Regions from separate parts of the Natranaerovirga pectinivora genome, predicted to be linked through region 2. Evidence: riboswitches for the same ligand, from Rfam matches in the RefSeq annotation. Region 2 holds a riboswitch; the other holds the start of a gene.
The links. Region 2 has a riboswitch for cobalamin ahead of EDC18_RS11120 (sirohydrochlorin cobaltochelatase). Riboswitches for the same ligand answer to the same signal wherever they lie in the genome.

Region 1 (16,675 bases), on a different contig from region 2:
AACTTGCTGCTATTGAACATTCTACACTAAAATGGAAAGTTTATAATGTATTATGTAATTTTGCTAATATCTCAGAAAATGACATAGATAACCATACTGAATGCAATATTGGACGATACTATGAGTCCATTAAGAAAAATGGAAATCAAGAAGAACTTTTTTTAAAACTGTATCAATCACATAAAGAGCTTCATACCCTTGCAAAAGAACTTGTTGCTAATAATAACAAATATACAACTGATGAAATAAATTTAAAACTGAAACAATTAGAGGTGCATACACAAAATTTTAAACATTACAGTAAAGACTTTGCAATGAATATTAGAAGATAAGTAGATAATAGGCTGAGATAGTTTAGAAAAGTCTATGGTACACTTATTATGAAAAAACCATAATGGGAAAAAAATAAGGAGTATTTACATATGAAAATTAAAGAATCTATATTAAGTGGCGTTATTGGAGGAGGAATGGGATTGCTTATATCTTTTCTGATTAACTATTTCCTCTTACCTGTTCCACATAATGTATTGGAAAATGCAATTGGTAATGGTATAAGTGGTTTGATGAGTGGGTTCTTCGCTGGAGGTATAGGAGTGTTTGCCTACATATCTTCACAAGAAAAGAAGAAAATGACTAAGAGACGCAGGAATTGATAGAGACTATATCACCATATTACTTGAAAAGTATGATTTATAGATAAGGGCATTTTAGGACTTGCATTCCCTGTCATGGAACAGGGCTCTCTTATGTAGAAAGATAGAAAATTATCTACAATGATAAAGAAAGCACGACTATTTATTTGGTCGTGCTTCTTTATATATCGGCCCATTGTCAACCAGCTAAAGATTGTGAAGAGTTAAAGTAAAGTAAGTTCTTTGATATTGTGGAGAAATATCCTCTTTTTTTGAATTGTAATCTATCTTAGAATCTGATACACTTTAATCAGTTGTATACATTACTTTTAAGGAGGGGATTTCTATTATTGAAAAGAAAGATAATAATATGCCTAATCAAGTGTATACGAGATTAAAGGATGAAATATTATCATTAAAAATAAAACCAGGACAATCTATTGGAGAAATAGAGATTGCCAATAGATTCAATGTTTCTAGAACACCTGTCAGAGATGCGTTTAAGAGATTGGAATATGAAAATTTATTAGAAATAAGAGCTCACAAAGGAACAAGTGTAACTTTAATAGACATTAATTATATAACGGATATTATTTATATAAGGGAAAAGTTAGAGTTTGCAGTCATACAAGAGTTATGTAAGAATTGTACAGAAAACAAGCAGTTTCAATTAAATTTATTATTAACCAAACAAAACAAATTATTTGAGCAAGGGTATTCTCAAGAAGAGTTGGCAAGAGAATTTATTAAGTCAGATAATGAATTTCACGCTATGCTTTTCAAATTAGCCAATAAGGAAAATGTTCTATCTTTCATAACATCCATTAGCCATCATTATGAGAGGTTTAGAATGTTCATTAACATTATTGAAGAGAACATTCTTTATGAATTATTTGAAGAACATAAATTGCTTGCTGAATGCATTGTAACTAATAATATAGAAAAACTTCAAGAGGTTTTTAAAGAGCATCTTTATAATGGTATTCGTAAAAGTTCTGAGAAGGTTTTTGAGTATCCAGAGTATTTTACAGATATTAAGTAATAAACACGTACTAGATACCTGAATTTTTAGGTTGATAGTACGTATTTTTTTATTAAAAATACAGTAATGTATACATACATAAAAAGTCTTGTTTGTAGGATGAGTAACTGAGAGTCAAGGGAAAGAAAGAAAATAATTGACATATGTATACAAGAGTGATAAAATAGAGATATATTATAAAGTAATTACTAGTAATTATAATGTATACATATTTGAGATATAAATAATTGATAAAAATATTCTTTAAAATTAAGGAGGGAATCACAATGAAAATGACCTTTAGATGGTATGGCAATGATGATCCAGTTACGCTTAAAAATATCAGACAAATACCAAACATGTCAGGTGTAGTGACAGCAGTTTATAGCGTTCCAGCAGGAGAAGTATGGCCAGAGGAAGACATCCAAAAACTTAAAGAAGATGTTCAAGGCTCAGGATTGGAAATGGAAGTTATAGAGAGTGTCCCTGTCCACGAAGATATTAAATTGAGAAGAGGCAATTATCAAACATACATTGATAATTACAAAGAAATTATAAGAAGACTTTCAAAATATGGAGTGAAATGCATTTGTTATAACTTTATGCCTGTATTTGACTGGACCCGTTCTCAGTTAGATAAAGAATTAGAAGATGGTTCAAAAACATTGGTGTATTACAAAGAACAAGTAGATCAGATGGATCCTACAAAATTAGCATTGCCAGGATGGGATGCATCCTATACTCCAGCAGAAATGACAGAGCTCATTGATGCCTACAAAGCACTTGGAGAAGAAGGGCTATGGAGTAATCTTGAATATTTTATTAAGGAAATTATGCCAGTAGCAATAGAATGTGATATTAATATGGCTATTCATCCAGATGATCCACCATGGTCAATTTTTAATATTCCAAGAATCATTAAAAATGAAAATGATTTAGATAGATTTTTATCTTTATATGATGATACTCACCATGGTTTAACCTTGTGTAGTGGGTCATTAGGATGTGGGAAGTTTAATAATTTTGCCAATATGGTTAGAAAATATGGTGAGATGGGAAGAATTCATTTTGCTCATATAAGAAATGTAAAATTATTAGAAGATGGTTCGTTTGAAGAAAGTGCCCATTACTCTCCTTGTGGATCGTTAGATATCTTTGAAATATTAAAAGCATACCATGACGTTGGTTTTAAAGGATATATTAGACCAGACCACGGCAGAATGATATGGGATGAAACAGGTAAGCCAGGTTATGGTTTATACGATAGAGCCCTGGGATCTACATACATTACTGGGATTTGGGAAGCTCTAACTAAGATGAAAGGAGTGTAAGACTATGAAATTACCATTTAATATAGATTTAAAAGACAAAGTAGTGGTTATAACTGGAGCAGGTGGTGTTTTATGCGGAATGTTTGCAAAAGCATTGGCAAAAACAGGAGCTAAAGTGGCTTTGCTTGACTTGAATCTGGATGCTGCAACAAATAATGCCAATGAGATTATTGAAAACGGTGGCATTGCAAAAGGATACCAATGTAATGTACTGGATAAAGATAATATAGAAAAAGTCCGTCAAGAGATTAATGAAGACTTAGGAACCTGTGACATTCTTGTTAATGGTGCAGGTGGTAACAGTCCAAAAGCAACAACAGAAAATGAATTTTTTGAAGAAAAAGACTTGAACAATATGAAGACATTCTTTGATTTGGATGCAGAAGGTGTTCGATTTGTATTTGACTTAAATTATATGGGAACATTATTACCTACTCAAGTATTTGCCATTGATATGTTGAATAAAGAAGGTGCTAGTATCATCAATATTTCAAGTATGAATGCATTTACACCTTTGACCAAAATACCAGCATATAGTGGTGCAAAAGCAGCCATATCTAATTTTACACAGTGGCTAGCGGTACATTTTGCAAAAGCAGGCATTCGTTGCAATGCTATTGCACCAGGTTTCTTTATATCCAAACAAAATGAAAAACTATTGTTTAGTGAAGATGGTACACCGACTAAAAGATGTGAAAAGATATTAAGAAATACACCTGTGAACCGTTTTGGTAAAGAAGAAGAATTAATAGGAACCCTTCTGTATTTAGTTTGTGAAGAAGCGTCAAGTTTTGTAAATGGCGTTGTAATACCTGTTGATGGCGGTTTTTCTGCTTATTCAGGGGTATAATCAAAAGGAATGATTCTGCAGGGTGCAATCAAAAGAACCTTCCAATATGATTTTTCATAAAAAACTTTCCTCCTCGGAAAAAAGGATTGTTCTTTTGTGGTACAACCACCTCTGGTTTATATCAGAGGTGGTTATTTATGTTTTTTTATAATTATTCTAAACTGTAAAGGTGTAATACCTTCTTTCTTTTTAAAAAGCCTAATAAAATTACTTTGACTATTAAATCCAGAATCTATGGATATAGCAGTAATATTCTTATCGGTATAATACAATTGGTTTTTAGCAAAAGCAATTCTTTTTAAAAGGATATATTGCTTTATGGTAAAGCCTGTCACTTCTTTAAAAGTATGTAAAAGATAATACTTATCTAGGAAAATACTCATTATACTCTCTATATATCAAAATAAGTAAAGAGGATAAAGGGGATATAAATTCTATATGCCAAAAAACTTTTTTCTTCATATATAGAAAGTAACTTATTTAATAATAAAGTTTCTAAATTGACACTTCTAATAAAATCCAGTATGATAACACTAATATGCTTTATATCTATAAATAAGAAGAAATTCTTAGGAAGTTCGGTGAAAATCCGATGCAGCCACCGCTACTGTAATAACTACTTATATACAAAAACCACTGGGAAACTGGGAAGGGGTATATAGGGTTTGATGTTAGAGCCAGGAAACAGATAGATATAATACGTTGTTCTGAATTTCGGATGGAAAGGAAGATTTATTTTTATGTCTAAAAAAATAATGTTTCAAGGCACTGGCTCAACCGTTGGAAAAAGTCTTATAACGGCAGCCATATGTCGTATCTTAAATGATAAGGGTTACAATGTAGCGCCTTTCAAATCACAAAATATGTCCTTAAATTCTTACGTTACCCAAGATGGAAAAGAAATGGGACGAGCCCAAGTGGTACAAGCGGAAGCGGCTCGTATAGAACCTATGGTAGAAATGAATCCAGTATTATTAAAGCCTACAAGTGATATAGGCAGTCAAATCATTTTAAATGGCAAAGTCTTTAATCAGTTAAAAGCCAGTGACTACTATAGAAACAAAGAATACTTGATGACAGAAGTGATCAAGGCATTTAGAACACTTGAAGAAAAATACGACATCATTGTTATAGAAGGTGCTGGAAGTCCAGCAGAAATTAATCTAAGAAAAAACGATATTGTCAATATGGGTCTAGCAGAGGCCATAGACACACCTGTTGTATTAATAGGGGATATTGATAAAGGTGGTGTATTTGCCTCTATTTATGGTACCTATATGTTACTAAGCTCTTCTGAACAAAAAAGGATAAAAGGGTATATTATTAATAAATTTCGCGGAGACGTTACGCTACTTCAGCCAGGAATAGATATGTTTTATGAAAAACTACCGATACCATGCTTAGGCGTAATTCCATATTCAGATTTTCAAATCGATGATGAAGACAGTGTGACAACAAGATTTGAAAAGCCAAAAGAAGGCAGCATTCATATTGGTGTTATCAGGTTGCCTTATATGTCTAATTTTACAGACTTTACTGCGTTAGAACTTGAACAAGATGTCTCTGTAAAGTATTTAGCCACAAAGGATGATTTTGAAGAGATAGATTTACTGATTATTCCAGGAAGTAAAAGTACAATAGCCGATAGAATATATCTTCAGAACAGTGGGCTAGATGAAAAAATATATAGATGTCATAAAAAGAGAACACCTATTATAGGCATCTGCGGTGGGTATCAAATCTTAGGAAAAACCATAAAAGACCCCTTTGGTGTAGAAACAGAAAGAAAAGAAGTGAATGGTCTAGGATTATTAAATATTAATACGGTGTTAGAAGAAGAGAAAAAAACCATACAAAGAACAGGACAAATACTGGTCAACTTTGATAATGGGGGAAAGACACAAGGTAAAAATGTAGAAGGTTATGAAATTCATATGGGAAAAACAGAGCACCTTGATAATGAATCAGATTTTATTCTACTAGAAGAAGGGTTATACGACGGTTGTGTGAATCAAGAAGGAACTGTATTCGGAACATATCTTCATGGCATATTTGATTCTCATGAATTTAGAGAAGCTTTATTAGAACCGATTAGAAGGAAAAAAGGATTAAATCTGAACCCTTCAAGACATTATAGAGAATTAAAGGAAGAAGCTTATGATTATCTTGGAAAAGTAGTAAATGAATCTCTGGATATAGAAGCTATAATGAATATTATAGAATCATCCAATTAAGCTAGGTGACATATGGAAAATATAATTGTATTGATAAGTGTTATTGTAATGGATTGGCTATTAGGAGATCCATTAGGATGGCCTCACCCCATCATTTATATGGGGAAATTGATCCAGACATTAGAAAAAATCATCAGAAAGTACTTTGAAAACTTGTTTGTTGGTGGTTTCTTTTTACTGGGTTTATCTCTTTTTATCGTTCTAATAAGTGTTTCTATAATTTTAAAGGGATCAATGGTCATACATCCCTATTTCCATACCATAGTAACCATCTACTTGTTATACACTGGAATAGCAGCAAAATGTCTTCATACTGAAGTAAAAAAGGTCATAAAAGGGTTATATCAAAGTATAGAAGAGGGCAGAAAGTATCTGTCTTACTTAGTTGGAAGGGACACTGCAAACCTTACACAGGAACAAGTGATAAAAGGCGCAATAGAAACCACTGCTGAAAATACCATTGATGGTGTTATTGCCCCTCTATTTTATATAGGCATAGGGTTTTTAGTAGGCTACCCAATTCATTTTCTTTTTGCTTATAAACTGGTTAATACTCTCGATTCTATGGTTGGTTATATCGTAGAGCCTTATAAAGACATTGGGTTCGCATCCGCAAAAGCAGATGATATTCTTAACTATATACCTGCTAGAATTGGAAGTTTGTTTATGGTATTAAGTAGTTTATTATTAAAACTGAATTGGAAAAATAGTTGGAGAATCTTAGTAAGAGATAGACGAAATCACAAAAGCCCTAATTGTGGCTATCCAGAAGCGGTAGTGGCAGGGGCGTTAAAGATTCAACTAGGTGGAACACATAAGTATTTTGATACCATAGTAGAAAAGCCGACCATAGGCGATTTAGATAAAAAACCAGAGTCAGTAATGATAGAAGATACCATTAAAATTATGTATGTAACAGAACTACTTTTTACACTATTTTTTATTATAGTGTATTTGCTTATATATTTCTAAGGAGTAAGTGATATGGGACTTGTAATAGAAGCTAAAAACAATAGACAGAACAACAATAAAATGAATATACATGGTGGTGTCATCAACGAAAAAATACTAGATTTTAGTGTGAATATTAATCCTATTCCTCTATCCCCTTCAGTAAAAGAAGCTTTAGTGGAAGGGATTAATGAGATCAATAAATATCCTGAGATTATAGGAGAGTCTTCAATTAAATTCCTAGGGGATTATTATAATACTTCAAGCAAACGGATTATTATAGGCAATGGGGCAATGGAATTAATTTATTTATTTGCTAGAGCCTTTAAACCAAAAGAAGTCATGATTATATCTCCAACCTTTAATGAATACGAACGAGCCTTTAAGCTAAATGGTGCTAAGATATACCATTATGTCTTAGAAAGGGAGAATCAGTTTAAACTGAATGTAGAAGATTTTTTACGAACTATAGTAAAAAAGAAACCAGAATGTGTGGTTATATGTAATCCAAACAATCCTACAGGACAAATTATAGATAAAGAAACCATTAAAAGAATCGCAACCCAATTAAAGTCTTGGGACGGTATGCTTATGTTGGATGAATCTTTTATTGACATTTCATTTGGAGCAAGCTGTTACAATATAAAACCTCAAAATATAATGGTCATTCAATCTTTAACAAAATATTATAGTATACCAGGTTTAAGGCTAGGCATTGGATTTGCCAGCCCAAGTATAATAGAAAAACTATATACCTATAAAGAACCTTGGACGATTAATACTTTGGCCCTTGCTGCTTTAAATCCTTTACTAGAAGACAGTGAGAGAAAAGAAAAGACCATACAATGGTTATTAGACGAAAAATACTATATAGAAACCAATTTAATGAAGTTTCATTACTTGAATTTTTACTCATCTAATACCAATTTCATTCTCATAAAACTAGAAGATTCTAGATTGCCAAAATGGCTATTAAAAGGAGATAATCCAATCAAAGTAAGAACATGTGAAGATTTTATTGGATTAGGAAAAAACTTTATACGCATAGCCATAAAAGATCATAATGACAATAGACGATTGATTCATAAAATGAGAGAATACAAGTAATGGGTAGGTGTAAAATGAGTCTTATAATGATAACTGGCGGCGCAAGAAGTGGTAAAAGCACTTTTGCAGAAGAAAAAGTCCTTGAAATAGGACGGCAGATTAGTTATATTGCAACTGCTAAAGTCACGGATAAAGATATGGAAGACAGAATAGAAAAACACAAACATTCTCGTCCTAGTGAATGGCATACTTTTGAAATGTATAACAATTTTCAAGAGATAAAATCTCATAAAGCATTTGAAAAGACAGATACATTCTTATTAGACTGTATAACCATTATGGTGACAAATATTATGTTTGATGAAACAATTGATTATGATACGTGTTCTAGTGAAGCAATAAGTGAGGTAGAAAAAAAGATATTTGTTGAAATAGACCAATTAATAAATACAATGAAAGAGAATCAAAAACAGTTGGTAGCGGTTACCAATGAAGTTGGCTTTGGCATTGTTCCTGCCTACCGATTAGGAAGTATCTTTCGTGATATTGCAGGGAGAGTCAATCAGTATCTAGCAAAACAAGCAGATGAAGTATACCTTGTTGTATCAGCAATTCCAATGAAGATAAAATAGTGTATAGAGGTGTTGTATGAAATCATTTTTACTGATGATCACGTTTTTAACAAGAATCCCATTCCCTATAAAGTTTGAGTTTAATGGGGAAACCTTCGTAAAAGGCATTCTGTTTTTTCCTATTATAGGTGTTATAATTGGTGCTTTATTATCACCAATAGCTTTACTATCCAATGTTTTACCCAATACCTATGTGAATGTCTTTATAATAATTGGCTACCTAATCATCGTAGGGGGATTGCATTTAGATGGCTTAGCAGATGTATGTGATGGTATCTTTAGTTGTCGCAAGAGAGAAAGAGTTTTTGAAATTATGTCTGACAGCTTAATTGGTGCATTTGGTGTTATAAGTTTGGTTCTATATTTTCTTACTTTTTTTGTATTCTTGAATCCACAGTGGCAGGTGGTATTGGCTTTTCCTATTGTGGGAAGATGTGTGGGTTTAATAACTTGTGGGTTATTTAACTATGCAAAAAATGAAGGCATGGGAAAAGCAATGGTAGATAAAGCTACATTGAAATATGCTTTATATGCTTTTGTTTTTGGATTGGTTAGTACCTATCTATTAGGTTGGGTGACTTTGTTTGCTTATGGGATTACTGTAATAATAAGCCTTCTTATGGTTCTAAGAATTAATAAAATCCTTGGTGGCATTACAGGAGACGTTATTGGATTAATCTTAGAAACATCACAAATTCTATTTTTAATAAGCACAGGTGTGGGAGGGATTTTGTGGACATTTATATTGTAAGACATCCAGAAACAGAAGGAAACATCAATAAAATCATATATGGTAAATCCCACTATCCTTATACAACAGAAGGAAAAAAACAGTTTAATCAAATCATAGAATCTGTTAAAGAAATGCATTTAGATAAAATATATAGTAGCCCATTAAAAAGAGTTAAAGACTTGGCAGAAGAAATATCACAAATTAAGGGCATGGCCATTCATTACGATGAAAGAATAGAAGAAATGGGCTTTGGCATCTTAGAAAAACATACATACAAAGAAGTGGATGAGCTTTACCCTGAGGTTTATAAGAATTATCTTGAAAACTATAGAACTTATAAAATACCTGAAGGGGAAAGTTTTCCTGAATTTAAAAGAAGAGTATTAGATTTTATACAAGAAGTTGTGAAAGAAGAATGTGAATCAATACTCATATTAAGCCATGGAAGAGTAATCAAAGAGATACTGGAATTTTTATTGAATCTAAATAGTGGACAAGGCTGGTGTTTTAAGATTAAGAACGGTTGTATCATTCAAATAGACTATAAAAAAGGCTATGGGCAAATGATGCTAAAATAAATTAATGGAGATGATGAGTTGAGTAAAATAAATTCAAGACAACTAGCATATATGGGGCTTTTTATAGCATTATCATTTGTAGGGGCACAGATTAAGATTCAAGGGAGTGTTGCCTTTGATTCTATGCCAGCTTTTTTGGTAGCTTTGATTATTTCACCCGTAGCAGGAGGAATAGTAGGTATACTAGGACATATGCTAACAGCAGTTACAAGCGGTTTTCCACTTACATTGCCTATTCATATGGTTGTAGGTGTACTAATGGGGATCACTTGTTACTTATTTGGCTACCTAAGTAAAAAAGGTAAGAAATACATTGCAGTAATTGTAGCTTTTTTACTTAATGGACCGATATCACTAGGCGTTAGCGCCTATATAATGTATGCACTAGGGTATGAATTTGCAGGAGTTGCTTTGTTTAGTTTTTTAATCGTGCCACTATCTATAGCTGCTATACTTAATATTGTTATAGCTGTTGTTGTGGAACCTTTTTTAATTAGAAAAAAATATTGATTGATTTTATAATCTTAGGTAAAATTATAAATGATATATAATATTTTGATAATTACTAGGGGGTAAATATGAAAAAAATAATAAGAATCATTTTTACAATATTTATTGTGTTAATAGTGGGCCTTTTGCTAAATGGCTTAATTAGAACGCCAATATGGATAGGGGAGTCATCTGATGGCAATTGGACCGCAGTATATGAAAGAGTATTTCGAGCTAGAAATAAAGAGTATTGGGATGGGACTCTTTATTGGAATGGTGACAATAATGTCAGGCTAAAATATACACAATTTTATGTGAACGGGGAACTTCACGCTGGAGTTAATGATCCATCAAGGGGACAGGAAAGGTTACTTAATGAAGCTAGCTTTGTAGCTTTAGGTCAGAGGGAAGATAAAGGGAATGAATTAAAAGTAGCTTTAGGATGGAGACACTCTGGTAATGAAGATTTACAAGAGGAAGAAATAATACTTAAAAGAAAAAGACGTTTTCTACCTTTTTAGTAAATAGAATATTTTACAACAGGAGAAGGTAATGATTAGAATTAGAGATGTATTTTTGACACCCATATCTGAAAGTGAATATTTGGTTATAACTTGTGATTCTTGTGGTGGTATTGGCAATAAAGAGCATGACATCGTAAAAGTTGACCCTTTTTATGTGGGTTATTTTACAACAGTAGTTGCCCTAGCTGAAAACTTAGCCATTGGTGGAGAAGTCTTATCCGTTGTGGATACTTTGTCTCTTTCTATGGTAGGGGATGGGGAAAAGATTCTAGAAGGTGTTCAAAGAGCCATGGAAGAAGCAGAATTATCACCTACTCAGTTAATAACAGGATCAACAGAAGAAAATATCCCAGTGACACAGACAGCAATAGGGGTAACGGTTATAGGTAAGATCAATAAAGAAAAAGTAAAATATCCAAAATCTCAAAAAGGGGATTTATTGGTATTACTAGGTTTACCTAAAATGGGCAATCAACTAGTAGAAGAAGAAATCCTCCAAACTAAAAGTGAGATTATTAAATTAAAGCACATCATACAACTAAGCAAACTAACCTTTGTTAAGGAACTAATACCTGTAGGTTCCAAAGGCATAGACTATGAATGTCAGGAAATAGCCAGCTTAAACCATTGTAAAGTAGTATATAAAGAAGGGGCAATAGATTTAAATGTATCCGCAGGTCCAGGGACTTGTGTGTTGATTACTATAGATAAAAATAATATACAACAACTACTGACTAAGAACATAAATATTCCTATCAATATTATTGGGGAATTAATTTGAAAATCTTGACAACAGTTAGATGAACCTCCGTGTTGCTCAGCAATATTTGGGTTAAAAAAGATGACTGTTTTAGCCATCTTATTGCATCACTAGAAAATTTAATTAGGTTATTTTTTGGAACAGCATTTAAGAAAATAAAACCACCTTGTTTTTTGCTATTTTTACATATTTCATAATCATCTATAAAAAGAAAACAAATCTGCATCGTGATGATAGTCATATAAAAAGAGGTCTCTTAGTATCTGCGAACCAATAATACAATATAAAACACCATTTGCCCCATAACCAAGTAAAAAATAACAATTGGGATACTCTTCAAGGGAGCCTACGTAACCAAGTTCATCGTCAGTGGAAGCAAATATACCAGCAGAAACAAAATCTTTTTCAATATCTAAAGTAGGAAACAATTCTTTGATTTGTTTTAAAAGAAGTTCTCCTTTTTTTTCAATTGTTTCAGTACTTGGCATATAACCTTTATAATTGGTATCATAGCCACCAACGATAATCCGATTGTCTTTGGTTCTTCGGATATAAGTATATGAATTTTTAGCTTCCCAAATTAAAGAATTGTCTTTCCATAGTTTTTGTGTGTTTTTAATAGGCTTTGTTGTTAAGGTATAAGTTGTTTTAAATTTAGTTGTAGTATATGAATCAACTAAGGATTGGGCCTCATAGCCTGTAGCAAATATTATTTTTTTTGCTTTAATCGTTGCATTTTGTGTATAAGCTATATTATACCCTTTTTTATAATCAATAGAAATTAGTTCAGTGTTTTCATAAGCTCTTAATCCATTAAGTGAAGAATAATGAATGAGGTTTTTTGTAAACATATAAGGGTTAATTTCTGCCCCATCATAAGAGTAAATACCTGCACTGTATTGCAATTTAAAATGCTCTTTCATAATTTTTTTGTTAATGAAAGATGCTTTAAAACCAGCGTTTTTTCTAGAGCGGTATTCAGCTAATAACTTAATATCTTCAAATACATTAGAGGATACATATAAACTTTTCCTAGGAACATATTCACAATTAATATTTGTATGATTAATTAAAGTTTTTAAGTCATATAAAGATTTGCGACACAATTGAAAGCATCTAATAGCATTTTGTTTTCCATAGATTTTACTAAGTTTATTGAGGGTTGTATCAATTTCATAATGGAGTAATGAGGTATTAATTATTGTGCTGCCAGAGGCAAATTCATTTTTATCAATTAAAACAGTAGATACTTTAGCTTCATTCATATAATAAGAACATAATGCACCAGTAATACCACCACCCACAATAAGCACATCACATTCTATATTTTTTGTTAAGTTTGGAAATTGTTTTATATTCATATCTGTAAGTATAGACCAATAGGGACTTCCTGTATATAATTTCATCTCATTTTATCACCTTTCGTATATAAGTAATTATCTATTTAGATTGTCCAAATGAGTGTATAATTATAAAAATGTGTTGATTTTCCCCTTTCATTTTACCTAGTACATATTCTAGAGTATACGAAAATTTATTGGAATTGTTTTTACCAATTAGTAGAAGAAGAGATTATTCAAAACAAAGGTGAGATTATTAAATTAAAACATATCAAACATTTAAGGAATATGTCATCATAATTAGAAAATTTAACTAGGGACACTTTTTAAACACCCACATTCCCAAGGACAACATTATCCAAATATTTTAACGCCACTTCCTTAGCATCTAACATAAAGCCTATATCTGTAGCAGGATGATCCATTTTGTATCTTGGAAAATACCTTGATAAATGTAGGGGTATTTTTTTATCTATGCCTTGAATGAACTGTGCAATTTCTTTAACTTCTTGTATAGAAGCATTTTCTTCACTGACTAGCAATGTCGTAATTTCCACGTGACATTCTTTGGCGGCTATTTCTATGGTTTTAAGAACAGGGTCTAATCTAGCACCACAAAGATTCTTATAATAATTAGAGTTAAAGCTTTTCAAGTCAATATTCATAGCGTCCACATAAGGCAGTATTTTACGAAGAGGCTCTTCACCTATAAACCCATTGGTGACCATAACCACTGAGGCATCCTTGTCTTTTTCTTTCAGCAATTTTGCCGTATCATACATATATTCATACCAAATGGTTGGTTCGTTATAAGTAAAAGCAACCCCAATATTTTCTTCAATATTCAATATCAAGTCCACCAAAACTTCTTTAGGAATATAATCACTTGGTGCTTTTTCTTGTGAAATATCATGATTTTGACAGAAGGTACAAGTCATATTACAACCAAAACTGCCTACAGAGAAAATATTGGTTCCAGGTCTATAGTAATGCAAAGGTTTTTTCTCAATAGGGTCTAAGGATGAAGCAGTAACTTCTCCATAATTAAGAGTATAAAGTGTCCCTGAATCATGCATTCTTACATTGCATTTTCCATAGTGTTTATCCTCTATAACACAATGATGCGGACATAAAAAACAGTGGATTTTATCATTCGCTTTTTCATAAAACATAGCTTCTCTTTTCATAAATCACCTATATTTCTGAATGTCTTATGACTTCAAAACGTTTAAGTTCGTAAGGCTCATCTTGCTCTATACCAGCTTTTTGTAAAACAATAGACAATTGTTCTTCTACAGTATCTATACCTTCTAAGTTAGGCAACAATAAGCCTTTTTTTCTTGCGTTATAAACAATGACACCATAATTCTTAGGATCTAATTGATCAGTCGTTGCAGGTTCTGCTTGTCCTAATACATCAACAGAAAAATCAATATCCAACAATTCATCTTTATTGACTTCATAGAATCTTGGGTCATGTAACCCAGCTTCAACCGCATTTCTTATAATTTCTTCAGCAATGGAATTCGTTGTAGGTAAAATAGTACCTATACACCCTCTGAGTTCACCATTTTTCTTTAAAGAAACAAATACACCACGTTTTTCCTTTTCCATTTCATCAGTGACATAAGAAGGTAATTCCTTTAGCTCCTTACCTGTTTCTAAATAAGTGGTAAGGCTTTCTCTTGCTAACTTAACATAAGGATTCGCATTATTGAGCTTTTGTTCCTTCTTATTAGAAATGGCTTGTTCAATTGCCCCTAACTTAGAGTCTTCTTTGCCTACTATGCTAAAAGACATCACACCATAGCCAACACCAAAAGGGCCTTCATAACTATGTCTTTTACTTTGTACCTTATAACCATCAAGAACACCAAGCATAATTAATACAGATCTAAAGCCACATTCACCTGCTTCACTAATAAGCTTAGAATCCATACTAAAAATATCTCTCACTTGATTCTTTTCCAGTAATTCAACAAAAGTCGTATCAAATGTTTTACCATAAGGACTATAATCATATGGACCATCATCTTTAAGTTTATGAGATAAATCACCACTTGCAATCACAATGGCATTTTCATTTAAAGCCTCTATAGCTTTTGTAATAATGGTACCAAATTGGTACAATTCTAAATCATTTAAAGGGGCATAAGTGATATGAACAATCCTATAATCACTATAAAACTTATTCACATAATAGAGGGGCACAAGGGTTCCGTGGTCTAAAGAAAGTTTTACATCAAAGGTTTCTAGAAAATCCTTTGAAGATAAAACAACTGGAACATTCTCATCATTGGATAAGGTCTCAATTTCCCCAGTAAGTTTTTGGTTAATAAGACATTTCATAGAAACTTCAGGCACACCAAACATACTTAAATCCCCTTCAATAGAAGATTCATTGACCATAGAAATAGCATCATTAAACATAGTGCCATGAGGGGTAATAATTACAATTGTACTTGGAGATTTTTCTTTAATATCTTTGCCTATAGCATTTAAACTATTAATTGTATCTTGAATACGTCTTTCTTGCCCTTGTCCCACTTCTGGTAAAATGATAGGGGGATGGGGCATTAGATACGTTCCTAATATTGGCATTTTCATCACCTCTACAGTTATTATACACAAAATAGCACTATAATAAAACAAACAACACCAGAATTGAATTTCATAATTCTTGGGGCAAAAAAGTGGTAAATGGAATTACCATGGTTGCCATGTTTTTTAACTAGAAAAAAGTTGGTGTTAACGTTACAATTGTATAGATGACTTATGTAAACCGAGGGGAAATATTGTGGAGGTGTAATAGGTGAAGAAAATCTATATTATATTGCTAGTCGTTACGCTTATTGCGGGTATAGGATTTGCCGGAATGAGTTTAATAAATAATAAACAAGAAGAGATGACATATAATGAATTCCTAGTGGAAGTAGAACAAAGCAATGTTAGTGAAGTGGTTTTTTCTGAGACAGGGAATTCTTTTACAGTGGCATTAAATAATAATGATACAGTATTTACAGTACCAAATCCAATGAAAGAAGACTTTGTTGAGTTTTTATTACTTGAAGACATTACAATAGCTTATGGTCAAGTAAATCCATTGGTTAGAGTGTTACAAGTATCTGTATTTTTTATTATTGGTGGTGCTGTTTTATATTTTGCGCGTTTTCATGGAGATAAAAAATTAATAAAAGATGCTAATAAAAATGACAATAAATCAAGCATTACTTTAAATGAAGTGGCGGGAAATATTGAAGCCAAAGCTATGGTAGAAGATATAATTAACTTTATTAAAAAACCTGAAAAATATGCAGACATTGGCGCTAAAATGCCAAGAGGTTTATTATTATATGGACCACCAGGAACAGGTAAAACCCTTATGGCAAAAGCAATTGCTGGTGAAGCAGATGTGCCTTTTTATGCTATGAGTGGTTCTGACTTCGTACAAATGTATGTAGGGGTTGGTGCGAGTAGAATTCGTAATTTATTTAAAAAAGCTAAAAAAAGTGAAAAAGCTGTTATTTTTATAGATGAGATTGATGCAATCGGT
Region 2 (16,675 bases):
AGCTGTTAATATCTCCATTCTTGTTGAACTTATCCTGTTATGGGTATAGAAAGTACCTCCTGCTGGCTTGATTAACTTCCCAATATGTCCTGCGATTAATACGTCATCAAATTCTAAAGCAACACATAAATCTAATGCATACCCCAGGTAATTGCTGATTTTTATAAAGTTCTCTCCTTTATAATTGAAAAACGTTTCTATTAACTTCTCTCCAATATTCCCAGGGACTAGAACAACCTTTTTGTATCCTTTTTCTTTAATGATATTGAATTCTAATTTTATAGTATCTTTTAAGGCTTCTTGGGACATAGGTTCCACAATTCCTGTTGTCCCTAATATGGATAGCCCGCCTTCAATGCCAAGTCTTGGGTTAAAGGTCTTCTTAGCCAATGCTTCTCCTTTTGGTAACTCTATCTCTACCTGTACACCTTGAGGATATGGGATAACATGCCTTACTTCTTCTTGAATCATCTTCATAGGTGTGGGATTGATGGCACTATGTCCTACAGGTACTTGCAATCCTTTTTGAGTGACTCTCCCAACACCTTTACCACCTATAATGGTTACTTCTTCAGTTTCTTGGAAAGTCACTTTTGCAAATACTTCTATGCCATTGGTGATGTCTGGATCATCTCCAGAGTCCTTTATAATACAACACTTAGCTTCTGTTTCATTAAAAGTTGGTTTCTGTACGTCTAAGATTAATTGCCATCCTTTTGGGGTGTCTATTTTGATTTGATTACAAATGTCTTGATGGCACAACATCCATGCCGCCGCCTTTGCTGCTGCTGCTGCACAAGAACCTGTTGTATAGCCTGTTCTTAGTTTTTTGCCATCTTTATAAATATACTGGGAATTATTCTTCAATGGCTTTCACCGCTTCTCTTAACAAAGCATTCACTATGGCTACAGCTACTGTACTGCCACCTTTTCTCCCTTGAGATATAATAGAGGGTATATTACTCTCCCAAAGGGCCTCTTTTGATTCTTTGGCCCCTACAAATCCAACAGGTACGCCTATAACACCTCTTACATTATTTAGCTGTTTCTTTTCTAGGATTCTATAAAGGGCTGTTGGTGCATTGCCAATAACAAATAGTTTGTCTTGTGGCAAGTCTAAAGCTATGTCTACTGCCGCCATTGATCTTGTTATCCCTTTTTCTTTAGCCATATGATAGGCTTCTTCAGTACCAACAAAGGAATGCATGGTTATATTCAGTTCCTTTGCCAATGGTTTGCTTATACCTGCTTTTATCATCTCTGTATCAGTCACAATCATACAACCTTTTTTCATAGCATTCAAAAGTGTTTCTTCTACCTTTTCTTTAAATAAAAGAATATCTTCATAATCAAAATCTGTGGTTGTATGTATGACCCTTTTTATAATGCTAAGTTTTATTGGCTCTAATTCTGTGTTTTTCATTTCACTGTGAATGATTTTAAAGCTTTGTCTTTCAATTTCTTGTGGGTTCTCAATATAGTTATACACACATATCCTCCTTACCTGATAAGCTTTTCCACATATTTCACATACATTTCTTGTATGAGTGGATTCTCCCCTAGCCCTTTTAAATAACCTTTTACCTCATATCCTAGCTCTAATAAACATGTCTGCCAAGAATCTTCCTTATTGCTTATTAAATCATTTAAAGCGTGGTCTCCAGCCACTAATAAAAAGGGCATTAATGTAACACTTCTATATGCTTTTTCATTTAATTCTAATAGAATATCTTCTAAACCATCTTCTATGGTTCCTACGATGAAAGGCAGTTTCATATCTCTTAACTTTTCTTGTAACTCTATATAGCATTGGTTTGCTTTATGTTCCGTTCCATGTCCTGCTAATAGAACAATTTCATCTTCTTTTAATGGTGGGCATTGGGCTTTTAATCCATCAATAACTCTTTCATAATCTTCTTCTGTATAGAGAAGGGGCTGACTTAAAACAATCCTAACGTCTTTTTTATCTACCTCATCAATAATCTCTTTGATTTTTTCATATTCAAATCCTGGAATAATATGCAAGGGTTGTACAAAGATTTCTTTATACCCTAAATGAATGAGTTTTTCTAAGGCTTCTTTTGGATTTTGGTAGATGATTCCTTCTTTCTTTAACTTTTCTATAATTCTATAAGATGTGAAAGCACGATCTATGTGATAATTAGGGAATGCTTTTTCTATTTTTTCTTCAATAGGTTCTATTGCCTTTTCCCTTGCTTCTTTATAACTGCTTCCAAAGCTAACAACTAATATTGCTTTTTCTTTTTTCATGTTATTCTCCTTCTAACCATTTAAAATCTAATGTTATTATTTTTACTTTATGAAAAAGATACCATTCCAAAAACACAGAAAACCTCTCAACAATTTGTTAAGAGGTTTATCTATCAAAAATCAGCATATTTTTTATATACCATGTCTGATTACACCCCTCCATCGCTCGTAGAGATTTGGTGCATAATATTAGGCAGGTATTCTGACTCTGGTTCATCAACTTTTTACGCCTTCCCAATCTTTCAGTGGCATTAATGTAAAAAGTCTCCCCATTACAGCGGCGGGACCGTACAGGAATTTCACCTGTTTCCCTTTTAATCTTAAGAACACTCTATCTTAAGAACCTAATATCATACGATTTAGTTTTATTATAAGGTATCAAATAATGTATTATATGTCAATTTTTTCTTTAAATGCTTCAATATAATACGCTAAAAAGAGCGTTGAATGCATCAACGCTCTTTGTTTACTCTCTAGAATTCTGGTTCAATTAATCCATAAGAATTGTTTTTTCTTTTATAAACAACATTCACTTCATCAGATTCACTGTTTCTAAATACAAAGAAGTTATGTCCTAATAATTCCATTTGGAAGCAAGCTTCCTCTTCGTCCATTGGTTTTACTGCAAATCTTTTTGTTTTTAATATTTTTATATCATCATCAATTGGTTCTTCAACTTGTTGTAAGAATTCTTTTTTGAATGATCCGCCTGAGTGATGTTTATCTATAATTTTTTTCTTATACTTAATAAGTTGTCTTTCAATAATATCAACAACATTATCAATAGCAGCATACATATTCGTATCTACTTCTTCGCCTCTGATAATTTGACCTTTTACTGGAATAGTCACTTCAATAATGTGTCTTTCTTTTTGAACACTTAAAGTGATTTGAGCTTCCGTATCAGGAGTAAAAAAGCGCTCTAACTTCCCCAACTTATCCTCGATTGCGTTTTTCAGTGCCTCTGTCATTTCAATATTTCTTCCACTTATAATATAGCGCATACTATCAACTCCTTAAATATCTTTATGTATAAGAGTATTCTTTAACTCTTATTATATTATTCTCCATATAATTAAAAAATCCTTCTTTTTTTTTACATTTTTTTATATACAGGAAAGAATTAGTAATTATTATACCTAGGCCTTCCATTGTATTAATTATTAACATAAATAAATTTTGTCAACATAAATATTGTGGATAATGTGGATAACATTGTTAATGGAAAGATTTTTAAGGGTTTTTGAATTAAATTAATGTGGATATATTAATTACCCCTATATTTTATGTTAACTTTTTGTTAATTTTTTTCCCAGCTTATATGTAGTAGTACTTATTGTAATATATACTAATACTTTTTATACATTTATATAGATTAAGAGTAATTTGAATAAATCAATAAAAAATAAAGGTGTAAGATTTTTTGTAATCTTACACCTTCATTAAATTAAACTGTATTTTTTCTAGTACTTCTCTTTCTTAGAATAATGAGTGTGTAATAAATGATGTGCTTTTTCACTCATTGGTTTTCCTAAGTATGTTTCGTACAATTCTTTTACTGCAGGATTTTCGTGTGATTTTCTTAAGGTTAAGTTTTTCTCTTCTGAGTAAATAGATGCGGTACGTTTTTTAAGAACATTCACATCCCCATGATGATATGGTTGACCTGCGCCGCCAATACATCCTCCTGGACAAGCCATTACTTCAATGGCATGAAGATTTCTTGGATTGCCATCCTTGATTTCATCTAGTAAATCTCTAGCATTCCCTAGTCCATGGGCTAAGCCTACATTTAAGGTAATGCCTCCTAAATCAACACTAGCTACCCTAAGGCCATCAAATCCTCTTACTTGTTCAAACTCTATCTTTTCTAAGGTTTTCCCCGTTTTAATTTCATAGGATGTTCTAAGGGCTGCTTCTAAAACCCCACCTGTAACGCCAAAGATTAAACCTGCACCAGTGGAAATCCCTAGTGGATTATCGTATTCTTCTTTTTCCAACTCTTTTAAGTTAAGGTTAGCTCTTTTAATTAAGTGAGCCAATTCTCTAGTAGATAAAACGATATCCACATCTGGATTACCTTCTACGCTAAACTCTTCTCTTGATGCTTCAAACTTTTTAGCCAAACAAGGCATAATAGAAACCACAACTAACTTTTCCCTTGGTATTTCAAGTTTTTCTGCAAAATAAGTTTTTGCAACGGCACCAAACATCTGCTGTGGTGATCGGGCTGATGATGGAATATCTATTAATTCATGGTACTGACTTTCTATAAAGTTCACCCAAGCTGGACAGCAAGATGTTAAAATAGGTAACGCTACCTCTTCTCCTGCTAAGTACTTATCCAGTCTACCAAGTAATTCTGTTCCTTCTTCCATAATGGTTAAATCTGCAGCAAAGTCCGTATCAAATACATAGTTAAATCCAAGTCTTCTTAAGGCAGCTACCATTTCTCCTGTTACAACAGTACCTGGCTCTAACCCAAAGGCTTCGCCTAATGCTACTCTTGTTGCTGGTGCTGTCTGAACCACAACAACTTTTTCAGGATCTGCTAAGGCTTCTACTACTCTCCACGTACTATCTTCTTCTGATAATGCCCCTACTGGACAGACTGCAACACATTGACCACAGTGGGTACAAACTGTATCTTCTAATTTTTCATCAAATGCAGGTGCAACAACAGCATCAAAACCTCTATTGATACCTGATAATACCCCTACGGTCTGAACATTATTACACATGGTTTCACATCTTCTACACATAATACATTTATCCATTTCTCTTATTATAGAAGTGGTATATTCTTTTTTATATGTAGACATTGAATTACCTGTTATATTAATGTTTCTTATCCCCATTTTTTCTGAAAGATCCTGTAATTCACAATGTCCCGATTTTGAACAGGTCAAACATTCTTTTGGGTGATCAGAAATCAATAATTCTACTACTGTTTTTCTAGCATTTAACACTTTTATAGAATTTGTTCTAATTACCATTCCATTGGTAACAGGGGTTGCACAAGCAGGTGCAAGATTTCTTCTTCCTTCAACTTCTACAACACACACACGGCAAGATGCTGATTGATTAACCATTTTTATATCATGTAAATCCAAGTGACATAGTGTTGGAATGTGTATTCCTAGTTTTTGAGCGCCTTGAAGGATTGTGCTTCCTATTGGAAGTTCTACTTCTTTTCCATCTATTGTTATTTTAATATCTGACACAGTATACACTCCTTTTCTTTTTTACTTTGTTTATCCCGAGATGATATACTTATTTCTTAAATATGGCTTTGAATTTACATTTGCTCATACAAGCGCCACATTTAATACATTTATCTTGAATAATGACATGGGTCTTTTTAACTTCCCCTTCAATGGCATTGGTTGGACAGACTCTTGCACATAGTGTACAGCCAACACATTTGTCTTCTTCTATAATATATTTTAATAAGTTTTGACACTGGCCTGATGGACAGGTTTTATCTTTTACATGGGCAACATATTCATCCCAAAATATGGCAATTGTTGATAACACTGGGTTTGGTGCTGTTTGGCCTAACCCACATAAAGCCGTGTCTTTGATGACATAACTTAATCTTTTTAACTCCTCTAAATGTTCCATAGTCCCTTTACCATCACATATTAGTTCTAATAGTTCTAGCAAACGTTTTGTTCCAATACGACATGGGGTACATTTGCCACATGATTCTTCTTGGGTAAATTCTAGATAGAATTTAGCAACTGCTGGCATACAATCGTCTTCATCCATAACAATCATACCACCTGATCCCATCATAGATCCTTTGGCAATTAAATTATCAAAGTCAATATGTGTGTCTAAGTCATCACTGGTCAAACAACCTCCAGATGGTCCTCCTGTTTGAACCGCTTTAAACTTCTTACCATCTTTGATACCACCACCGATATCATAAATAACTTCTTGTAGCGTGGTGCCCATAGGCACTTCGATTAGTCCAACATTATTGATTTTTCCTGCTAAAGCAAATACTTTTGTTCCTTTAGACTTTTCTGTTCCAATAGAAGCATACCAGTCCGCCCCTTTTAATAAGATAATGGGTATATTGGCATAGGTTTCTACATTATTAACATTTGTAGGTTTTCCCCAGAACCCACTTTCAGCTGGAAATGGTGGCTTTGTTGTTGGTTCCCCACGTTCACCTTCCATAGAATGAATAAGGGCTGTTTCTTCACCACAAACAAAAGCCCCTGCTCCAAGGGATATCTCAACATCAAAATCAAATCCTGAACCTAAAATATCTTCCCCTAATAACCCATACTCTCTTGCGTCATCAATAGCCTTTTGCAGTCTTTTAATGGCTAAAGGATACTCTGCTCGAATGTATACACGACCTTTAGTAGCACCAATAGAATAACCACAAATGGCCATGGCTTCTAAAACGCTATGAGGATCCCCTTCTAAAATGGATCTATCCATAAAAGCACCTGGATCTCCTTCATCTGCATTACATACAACATATTTTTGATCTGCATCGTATTTACTTGCAAACTCCCATTTTAAACCTGTAGAAAAACCTGCTCCCCCACGTCCTCTAAGGCCTGAATCTTTTACTACTTTTATAACTTCACTAGGTGACATTTCTGTTAGGGCTTTACCTAATGCTTGATAGCCATCCCTTGCAATGTATTCATCAATAACATCTGGATCTATTAATCCACAGTTTCTTAATGCAATTCTCATTTGTTTTTTATAAAAATCCATTTGACTGGAATCAGAAATTCTTTTCTTAGTTTCTGGATCAATATATAATAATCGCTCTACTTTTCTACCTTTAACAATATGTTCACTTACTAACTCTTTTGCATCCTCTGGTTTTACTTCGACATAAAAAGTATTATCAGGTAATATTTTTACAACAGGGCCTTTTTCACAAAAACCAAAGCAACCTGTTTTCAATACTTGAGCTTCTGTATCCATATTATTTGCCGCTAATTCAACCATTAAATTACCTATAATATCATCAGCCTGAGCAGATTTACAACCTGTTCCCCCACAGACCAATATATGTGTTTTATAATTAGCCATATTTCAGCCTCCTCACTTATTCTATTGTTTTGTGGGTAATAGGTATAATGCCATCTACTAATTCACCCATTTTAATATGTTTTTCTAATATTTCTTTTGCCTTTTCCTTCGTTACATCCCCATACACAACAGGCTCTTGGCCTGGTATGGTTACTTCTATGGTTGGTTCTGCATAACAATAACCCATACAACCTGTTTGAGTCACCACTACATCATCTATATTCTCTTTAGCCAATTCTTCAATAATATAATTCATTACTTCTCTTGCACCAGATGCAATACCACAAGTAGCCATTGCAATCTTTATATGGGTGAGGTTTTGGATATTATCCCCTTGCTCTCTAATGCTAATTTTTGATTTTACTTCTTCTTTTAATTTTTTTAATTCTTCTAAAGATTTTATTTTTCCCATACTAAAACCTCCTAAGCATTTATTTATACTCATCTAATATATCTTTTACCATCTCAACAGTTACCCTACCATATACTTTTTCTCCAACCAATACGACTGGTGCTAATCCACAAGCACCAACACAACGAAGGGCTTCTACTGAAAATTTTCCATCTTCCGTTGTTTTGCCTATTTCCACTCCTAATTGTCTTTTAAATTCATCTAAGACTTTTTCAGCCCCACGAACATAACAGGCTGTTCCCATACAAACTGAAATATTATGTTCCCCTTTTGGCTCCATTGCAAAATAGGAATAAAAACTTACAACCCCAAATACCTTAGCTGTTGGTACACCTAATTTTCTACCAACAAAATATTGAACCTCTTTTGGTAAATACCCGAATATTTGTTGTGCTTTATGTAAAACACGAATCAATTCTCCTTTTGTACTTACTAAAGAATCAATGAAATCTTCTAATTCTTTAAACTTTGCATCAGAAAGCTGTTCATTGGATACCATTCAAATTCCTCCTTGTTATAATTCTTTTTTATTGATATATTTTTAACTTATTATTACCTACTTAATTGATTAATAATTGATTCAATGGTAAATTCCTCTATATCTAAAACACCTTCACAAATACCAATATATCCTAATTCATGGGCGTCTGAGGACTGTAGAATATTATAATTCTTATACTTTTCTATATAGGCTTCTCTAGTAACATGCCTAGATATTTCTAGGTTTTTTATATTTAAATCTTCTGGTATCAATCCTAGGTTAGATATAATACTATAACTAGGCCTATCAATATGGGCAGGAACCATAACTCCCCCTAATTCCGTGGTTTTTAAATAAATCTTATTAATTGATAGTCCAGTAGCCGTTAAGAGTAATCTTTTTTCTGTTTTTATAATATTATCATATTTATCAAATATCAGTTGCTCTCCTAATAATTTAGGATTATTTTGATTCACTGTCATGTGATCTTGGATGTATTTTTGCATATTGTATACATTATGTAAGTTAGAAAAAAAACACAATACGTGAATTTCTTCTTTGGTTTCAATCTCCATTCCTGGAACTGTTAGAATGGAATATTCCTTTCCTAAGTCCATCACAGCTTTTACATTTTCACAACTATTGTGATCTGTTATACCAATAATTTTTAAGTTATTTAAAAATGCCATTCTTATAATATTATTGGGTGTCATATCATTATGACAACAAGGAGATAAAGCTGTATGAATATGTAAATCATATTTTAATAACATACACACCTCTTCTTGTTAAAATATTGACAAGTTTTGGGATAATAATAGATAATATGTTTAATTATAACAAAAAATACATATTGTGTAAATTAATATAGTGTAAAATCATCAAAATAATAACATTAAAGCGTCTCTTCATACATAACAATTTTATTTGCTAGAAACTCCGCCAATCCAATAAATTCACAACCAAATTTTATATAGTCGCCTTGTTTTTCTTTTCTAATGATTTTAATAACAGCATAGAAAAAATCTTTATTGGCCAATTCAATTTTTGCATTAAAATAATAGTCTAATGGAAGCTCGTAATTTGTTAAGAATGCTAAACCAGTTCTTGAAATATCTACAACTTCTATTTCTGTATTAATATTTTCTAGACAAATATAGTTTTGTTTAAATAATGTATTAATTTCTAGTTGAATTTTTACTGGTATTCTTTTACTTCTTCTTTTCTCCTCCATAGATAACGCTCCTTATAAAAACAATTTAAAAATTATTTATATGTATATTATAACATAAGATATTTTAAGGTAAAATATATTTATATCAATTAGCACAAATTATATTTCACTATGGTATAATTATTGTTATATTTTACCGAACTAACACATATTATAGGAGGTTAATAATCATGATCGTAGAATCTTGTTCTATAAATATTCTTATTTATGATTCTTATTCATTAAAAGATAAAAGAAGTGTTTTAAAAAGTATTCTTGAAAAATCAAGGCAAAAATTTAATGTAAGCATATCAGAAGTTGGCAGTCAAGAAATTCATAACAAAGCAGAAATTGGTATAAGTTGTGTTGGTAATACCAACCTAATTTGTGACCAAACCATCTGCTCTGTATTAGAATTTATCGAAGGTAATTATAATGTGGATATTATCAAAAAGGACCCTTGGTTTTAATTATTTTGTCCTTGTTGCTTTTCATATGTTTTAGTTATATTTTCGCAGTTTGTTATAAGCTCATTAACTGTTTTTATGTTATCTTTAATTTCAGACTTCATTTCTTCATCATTAATAGATTGGTGTGCATTATTTAAATAACTTTTTACTTCCTTTAATGAAGAATATGATAACTCTAAACTTTGCTTTATATTTCTTTGTATACCCATATGGAAAACCTCCTAATAAAACCTTTAAGTTAGATTTTTTGCTATATAAGTTTCAATATAGTATTTCCTTAACTTTATTTTATTATTATAGGACCATAAGATATAAAGACAAAAAAATGGGCATTGCTTAAAACTTGCAATACCCATTTTTATATTTAATTTATAATTCTTGCTGCACCAATATAAGGTGTCCCATAATCTATATTAGATATGATAATTCCAGTTCTTCTATTGCTTGCATGTATAATTTGTCCATTTCCAATAAATAAAGCCACATGTGAAATACTATTATTATTTCCATAGAAAACTAAATCTCCAGGTAATAGTTCATTTCTATTAATTCTTACCCCATCATTTATTTGAGTACGAGACGTACGACTTATATTAAATCCAAATCTTCCTAGAATTTGTTGTGTAAATCCAGAACAATCTATCCCATCTGTTAAAGAATTACCGCCCCAACTATAAGGATTTCCTAAAAATTGTCTTGCATAATCAACAACTTCTTGCCTAATTCTATCTACATTTTCAAAGCTTTCTATTTCTCTAATTGTTGTAAAGTCTTTAGATACATACCCTGTTCTTCCATCAGTTTGTACGATTTCTACCCATTCCTCTAAAACTCTAACAACTTTTAATTGATTGAATCTATATGTTTTACCAATTATACTTGAATTCGTATTTGGTTCTTGTCTTACATTAAGTACATTTACATCCACTACTGCAATAAGTTCTTTAACTTGATTTTGTTCAGAAAGAACTGTTTTATCCTCTGCAAATCTTATAAAATCTCCGTGTACAAATCCTTCAATGTTATTTGGTCCTGTTACAAGGTACCATTCACCACTTTGACTTACTACACCAAGCTTTTCTCCTCTTCTCAATTGAGTAATACGTGTCCCATTTACAGACGGTGTAGATCTTACATTTAATATGTCTGTATCAACAATTGCTTGTCTTTGTAATTGAACAATACTTTCTTCTTGAACAGGCACTTCTATGATACTTACAAAATCAGAGTGTAAAAACACTTCTTGGTTGTTTAGATTTACTTTAAGCCATTCATTAGATGAGTCAATAACCTCTACTTCTTGGCCTCTTCTAAGTTGAGAAGTAACACTAAAATGTGTACCTGGACCTGATCTAACATTTAAAATATTTGTATTTACTACACCTTTTTCTGCTCCATATATATTACTTGTTAATAATAATGAACCTATTAAACCAAATGTGACTTTCCTAAGATGCTTTTTCATTTTCTGCCTCCTACTATAGAGATAATATATGATTATAATATATTACGAATTTATTAACTAAATGTTACACCCATATTATACAAATATTATTAGAAAATGTCAATAAAAAAGATTAAAAGACAAATTTCCATTTTTTACAATTAATAAAACCCTTATTCTATGACCATAAAACTATAGTTCTAATGGCTTACTAAATAGTGTTAATGGCTTATTACAAAGTTATTACAAAGTAGTGCCTATCTCGCTAAATATTTTTTCTTGCTAAATGTTTTCCCTATTAAGCTTTTTATCTTTTATGTCTAATTTTATAATATAAACTCTTAATACGTGACTTTTTATCTAATTTTCACCATTTTTTTAGCCTGTGTATATTTAAAACAATTTGAGAAGAAACTGACTTTATGTTATAATATTAATCGGCGACTATTTTTATATAGTACATTTTTACTAAATGAGGAGGGGCGAATTTTGAATTGGAAAAAAGCTTTAAGAGAAAATGCAACAACTGTTGAGGATTTAAAAAAATATTTTACACTTACACCTGAGGAAGAAGAAAAGCTTGGCCACTTAATCGATTCCTATCCAATGTCAACAACAAAATATTACTTATCTCTTATCAATACTGAAGATCCTATGGATCCAATAAAAAAAATGTCTATACCATCTGTAACTGAGTTCGACGTTGCAGGCCTTGAGGATACAAGTGGTGAACAACAAAACACTAAAATGCAAGGTTTACAACACAAATATAAACCTACTGTATTATTGCTGTCTACAACAACTTGTGCAATGTACTGTAGACATTGTTTTAGAAAAAGACTAGTTGGTTTAAATAGTAGCGAAACGCTGAGAATGTTTGACGAAGCCGTTAACTATATAAAAGAGCATAAAGAAGTTAGTAATGTACTAATTTCTGGGGGCGACTCTTTCTTACTAGACACTGATATTATAGAAAAATTACTGAAACAATTATGTGAAATTGAACACCTTGACTTTATTCGTTTTGGTACAAGAACCCCTGTTGTATTTCCACAAAGAATATTCACTGACGATAAACTTTTATCAGTTTTAAATAAATATAACAAAGAAAAACGTATCTACGTTGTTACTCAGTTTAATCATCCTAACGAAATCACTGATGAAGCCAAAAAAGCAATTGCCGAGTTGCAAAATCAAAATATTGTTGTTGGGAATCAAACTGTTCTTCTAAAAGATGTTAATGACAATCCAGATACATTAGTTGATTTAATGAGATCTCTTACTCAAATAGGTGTAGTGCCTTATTATGTCTTCCAATGCAGACCAGTAAAAGGTGTTGCTAGTAGCTTCCAAATATCCATAAAGGATGGCATAAAAATTGTTGAAGAAGCCAAATCTAAATTGAATGGACATGCTAAAAGGTTTCGTTATGCTTTGTCCCATGTACGAGGAAAAATAGAAATACTAGGTCAATTAAATGAAAGTGATGTACTTTTTAAGTATCATCAAGCAAAAGATATCAATGATACGGGTCGTATTTTCTCAAAACCACTAACAGATGAATGTTGGTTGTTTGATCTTGAATAAAACCTTTACTTGTAGAGAAGCTAATCCTTCTCTACTTTTTTTGTTTTTTAATTAAAGGAATAAAGGTTGTCTTTTTTATTAATAATATACTAGTTGAATAATTAAAAAGTATTGACAAAGATCTGTGACCCATTATATAATTAACTTATATTGATAATGAATTTCATTATTGATATAAGCATCCTTTAGGAGGTGGTTTCTTGAAGGTTGCATTCTTTGATACAAAACCTTATGACCAACAAATATTTGAAGCTATGAATAAAGAGTATAATTTAGAATTTACTTTTTATGAGTCAAGATTGACTGCTCGTAGTGTTTTATTAGCAAAAGGTTTTGATGTTGTTTGTGTCTTCGTACGTGATGAGGTAACTAAAATCGTTATTGATCAGTTGGCAGAATATGGTGTTAAAATGATTGCACTAAGATGTGCTGGTTATAATAACATTGATTTTGCAGCACTTAATAACAGATTAAAAGTTGTTAATGTACCTGCTTATTCACCATATGCTGTTGCAGAATTTACTGTAGGAATGATGTTAACCCTTAACAGAAAAATTCACAAAGCTTACAATAGAACAAGAGATATGAACTTCTCTCTTAATGGGCTTCTAGGCTTTGATATGCATAATAAAACAGTGGGAATAATTGGTACAGGTAAAATCGCTAAAGTGTTAATCCAAATTTTAAAAGGTTTTGGTTGTCAGGTTATAGCTTATGATATTGTTGAAGATGAAAAAAGCGCAGCAAGTTTAGGCTACCAATACACAACTTTAGATGAACTCTATAAAAAAAGTGATATTATATCTCTTCACTGCCCTCTAACAAAAGAAACAGAGTATCTCATTAATGAAGATACAATATCAAAAATGAAAGATGGCGTTATGATTATTAATACCGGCAGAGGTAAACTCATACACACTATAGATCTTATTGAAGCCTTAAAAGAAAAAAAGGTTGGATCTGCAGGACTAGATGTTTACGAAGAGGAAGAAGAATATTTCTATGAAGATTATTCTGAAAGAGTCATAACAGATGATGTTTTAACACGGTTATTAGGTTTTCCTAATGTACTAATAACATCCCATCAAGCATTCTTTACAAAAGATGCCTTGTTAAACATTACTACAACCACATTAGATAGTATTAATCAATTAAAAAATAACAAAACGCTAATTAACGAAATAACTTTAAAATGTGATACTACAGGATGTTCTGTTAAAAACACAAACAGTTAATGAATACATTCTGTTTAAATATCAACCTCCCAAGTATATAAAGTGTCAAAAAAAAGATGGCTTGCCATCTTTTTTTATGTTTATTTACAGATATAACACCTGTCCTTTTCTCTATTTCATATAGCCATTCTTAATAAATCTCTCACTTTCAGCAAATACTACATCTTTATATGGCAATATGCTCAAATTATAATAATTATTTATTGACACTGGTTTTTATTGTGGTACAATATATAGTGTATTGTTTCGCATTAACAACCATATAATGTATAAGAGGTGTTCTCTATGATTCAAATTATAAAAAGAAATGGCAATATTACAAATTTTAATAGCAATAAAATCATCACCGCTATCGAGCTTTCTATGGCAGAAACTAAGGATGGTATTGACTCTGCTCTTGCAAAAATGATTTGCTCTCAGATTGAAGAAACATTAGAAAATCATACTCAAGCAATTTCTGTAGAACTAATCCAAGACTTAGTTGAAAAGCATTTAATGGACTCCCCTAGAAAAGATGCAGCAAAACGCTTTATCTTATATCGATATGAAAGAGATAAAACTAGAGATACAAGAACAAAACGTATTGATGGTAGATTGCTTAGTGATGAATTTATAAGCAAATATAAACATAGATCTAATCCTATGAAACAACTCGGTAACTTCGTTTACTATAGAACCTATTCAAGATGGCTACCAAAAGAAAACCGAAGAGAATATTGGTGGGAAACGGTTAGACGAGCTGTTGAATACAATTGTAGTTTGGTACCTACAACAAAATCTGAAGCAGAAAAATTATACGATAACATATTCAATCTCCGTCAATTTCTATCTGGAAGAACATTTTGGGTAGGCGGTACAGATGTAGCTAAAAATTACCCAATGGCTAACTATAACTGTGCCTTCCAAGTTATTGATAACTTTGGTGCTTTTAAAGATTTATTTTACTTACTAATGATCGGATCTGGCGTTGGTGTAAGAATTCTTAAATCTGATATTGAAAAGCTACCAAAGATTAGAACCAATTTTGACATAATTAATGAAGATTATACCCCTGTTCCTAAGGACAAAAGAGAAGACAGTACAAGTTTAACTTTTAGCCATAATAATACTGCATTAATAACAATTGGTGATAGTAAAGAAGGCTGGGTTCAATCTCTTGACTATTATTTCAAACTTATTTATAGCAATGAATATAGGCACATTAATACAATAATTATAAATTACAACCATGTACGACCAAAAGGCGAAAGACTTAAAACCTTTGGGGGAACAGCAAGTGGCCATACAAGTTTAAAAAATATGTTTATTAAAATAACCAGTATTATTAAAAAACGTGGATTGGTTGCTAGTAAAACTTATATAAAATTAAAGCCAATAGATTGCTTAGATTTTTCAAATATTATTGGCGAAAATGTTGTTGTTGGTGGTGTACGAAGAACTGCTGAAATAGTATTAGTAGATGCTGATGATAAAGAATCCATAGAAGCTAAAAGCAATTTATACAAACAAATTGATGGGCAGTGGATTGTAGATAATGAAATCATTCATAGACAAATGAGTAATAATTCTATTTATTACAAGTCCAGACCATCTAGAGAACAACTTCACTGGCAACTAGAACAAATGCGATATTCTGGTGAACCAGGATGGGTAAATGAAGTTGCTGGATCTAAACGCAGACCGAATATGAATGGTGTGAATCCTTGTGGAGAAATCCTACTAGATTCAAAAGGATTATGCAATCTGACCACTATCAATGTGGCATCCTTTATAACTGAAGATGGGACCCTTAATAAAAAAGAATTACTTGAAGCCCAAAAGTTATCAGCAAGGGCTGGTTATAGAATGACTTGCGTTGATTTAGAAATTCCTGAATGGGATTATGTACAAAATAGAGACAAACTTATTGGATGCTCCTTAACAGGTTGGCAAGATTTGGTAAATGCCCTTTCTCTAGACAAAGAGGCTCAAGGGTCACTCTTATCAGAATTAAGAACCATTGCTCAAAAAGAAGCAAAAGAATATGCAGAAGAGATTGGTCAAAACCCACCCCTATTGGTTACTACAGTCAAACCTGAAGGAACTCTTAGCCAACTACCAACTGTCTCTAGTGGTGTTCATTATTCTCATTCACCCTACTATATAAGACGTGTCCGCATTAATGCCAATGATCCTCTTGTAAAAGTATGTGAAGAATTAGAATACCCTATTTTCCCTGAAGTAGGTCAAGAATTAGAGACTTGCTCTACAAAAGTTATTGAGTTTCCTGTTAAAGCACCTAATGGTACGACTAAATACGATGTTTCTGCCCTTGAACAATTAGAAAATTATAAACTGTTTATGGAAAACTATGTAGATCATAATTGTTCCATAACAATCCATGTTCGTGAACATGAATGGGAAGCCGTAGAAGAATGGGTATGGCATAACTGGGATGATATTGTAGCTGTGTCCTTTTTATCTTTAGATGATAATTTTTATCAATTATTACCTTA

Region 1: linked by a shared signal. The riboswitch ahead of EDC18_RS05950 (cobyric acid synthase) and the one ahead of EDC18_RS11120 (sirohydrochlorin cobaltochelatase) in region 2 are both predicted to bind cobalamin.

What each region holds. Positions count from the first base shown of each region.
Region 1 covers NZ_SMAL01000003.1:259,336-276,010, reverse strand. The annotation lists gene EDC18_RS05980 (methyl-accepting chemotaxis protein) at 1-332, shown strand, start outside; gene EDC18_RS05975 (hypothetical protein) at 423-653, shown strand; gene EDC18_RS05970 (GntR family transcriptional regulator) at 1,003-1,674, shown strand; gene EDC18_RS05965 (mannonate dehydratase) at 1,941-2,984, shown strand; gene EDC18_RS05960 (SDR family oxidoreductase) at 2,989-3,834, shown strand; gene EDC18_RS05955 (helix-turn-helix domain-containing protein) at 3,966-4,217, opposite strand; cobalamin riboswitch at 4,367-4,542, shown strand; gene EDC18_RS05950 (cobyric acid synthase) at 4,575-6,068, shown strand; gene cbiB (adenosylcobinamide-phosphate synthase CbiB) at 6,081-7,040, shown strand; gene EDC18_RS05940 (pyridoxal phosphate-dependent aminotransferase) at 7,053-8,126, shown strand; gene cobU (bifunctional adenosylcobinamide kinase/adenosylcobinamide-phosphate guanylyltransferase) at 8,141-8,698, shown strand; gene cobS (adenosylcobinamide-GDP ribazoletransferase) at 8,715-9,449, shown strand; gene EDC18_RS05925 (histidine phosphatase family protein) at 9,431-10,009, shown strand; gene EDC18_RS05920 (ECF transporter S component) at 10,028-10,519, shown strand; gene EDC18_RS05915 (DUF4944 domain-containing protein) at 10,588-11,019, shown strand; gene EDC18_RS05910 (AIR synthase related protein) at 11,051-11,803, shown strand; gene EDC18_RS05905 (NAD(P)/FAD-dependent oxidoreductase) at 11,980-13,188, opposite strand; gene amrS (AmmeMemoRadiSam system radical SAM enzyme) at 13,449-14,309, opposite strand; gene amrA (AmmeMemoRadiSam system protein A) at 14,317-15,723, opposite strand; gene EDC18_RS05890 (ATP-dependent metallopeptidase FtsH/Yme1/Tma family protein) at 15,935-16,675, shown strand, end outside.
Region 2 covers NZ_SMAL01000008.1:32,300-48,974, forward strand. The annotation lists gene cbiD (cobalt-precorrin-5B (C(1))-methyltransferase CbiD) at 1-867, opposite strand, end outside; gene EDC18_RS11115 (precorrin-8X methylmutase) at 857-1,489, opposite strand; gene EDC18_RS11120 (sirohydrochlorin cobaltochelatase) at 1,501-2,271, opposite strand; cobalamin riboswitch at 2,447-2,634, opposite strand; gene hpf (ribosome hibernation-promoting factor, HPF/YfiA family) at 2,745-3,275, opposite strand; gene EDC18_RS11130 (NADH-dependent [FeFe] hydrogenase, group A6) at 3,735-5,495, opposite strand; gene EDC18_RS11135 (NADH-ubiquinone oxidoreductase-F iron-sulfur binding region domain-containing protein) at 5,545-7,338, opposite strand; gene EDC18_RS11140 ((2Fe-2S) ferredoxin domain-containing protein) at 7,355-7,750, opposite strand; gene EDC18_RS11145 (NADH-quinone oxidoreductase subunit NuoE family protein) at 7,770-8,249, opposite strand; gene EDC18_RS11150 (PHP domain-containing protein) at 8,303-9,004, opposite strand; gene EDC18_RS11155 (PilZ domain-containing protein) at 9,127-9,465, opposite strand; gene EDC18_RS11160 (DUF503 domain-containing protein) at 9,636-9,914, shown strand; gene EDC18_RS11165 (hypothetical protein) at 9,911-10,123, opposite strand; gene EDC18_RS11170 (C40 family peptidase) at 10,279-11,379, opposite strand; gene EDC18_RS11175 (KamA family radical SAM protein) at 11,848-12,945, shown strand; gene EDC18_RS11180 (2-hydroxyacid dehydrogenase) at 13,146-14,180, shown strand; gene nrdJ (ribonucleoside-triphosphate reductase, adenosylcobalamin-dependent) at 14,466-16,675, shown strand, end outside.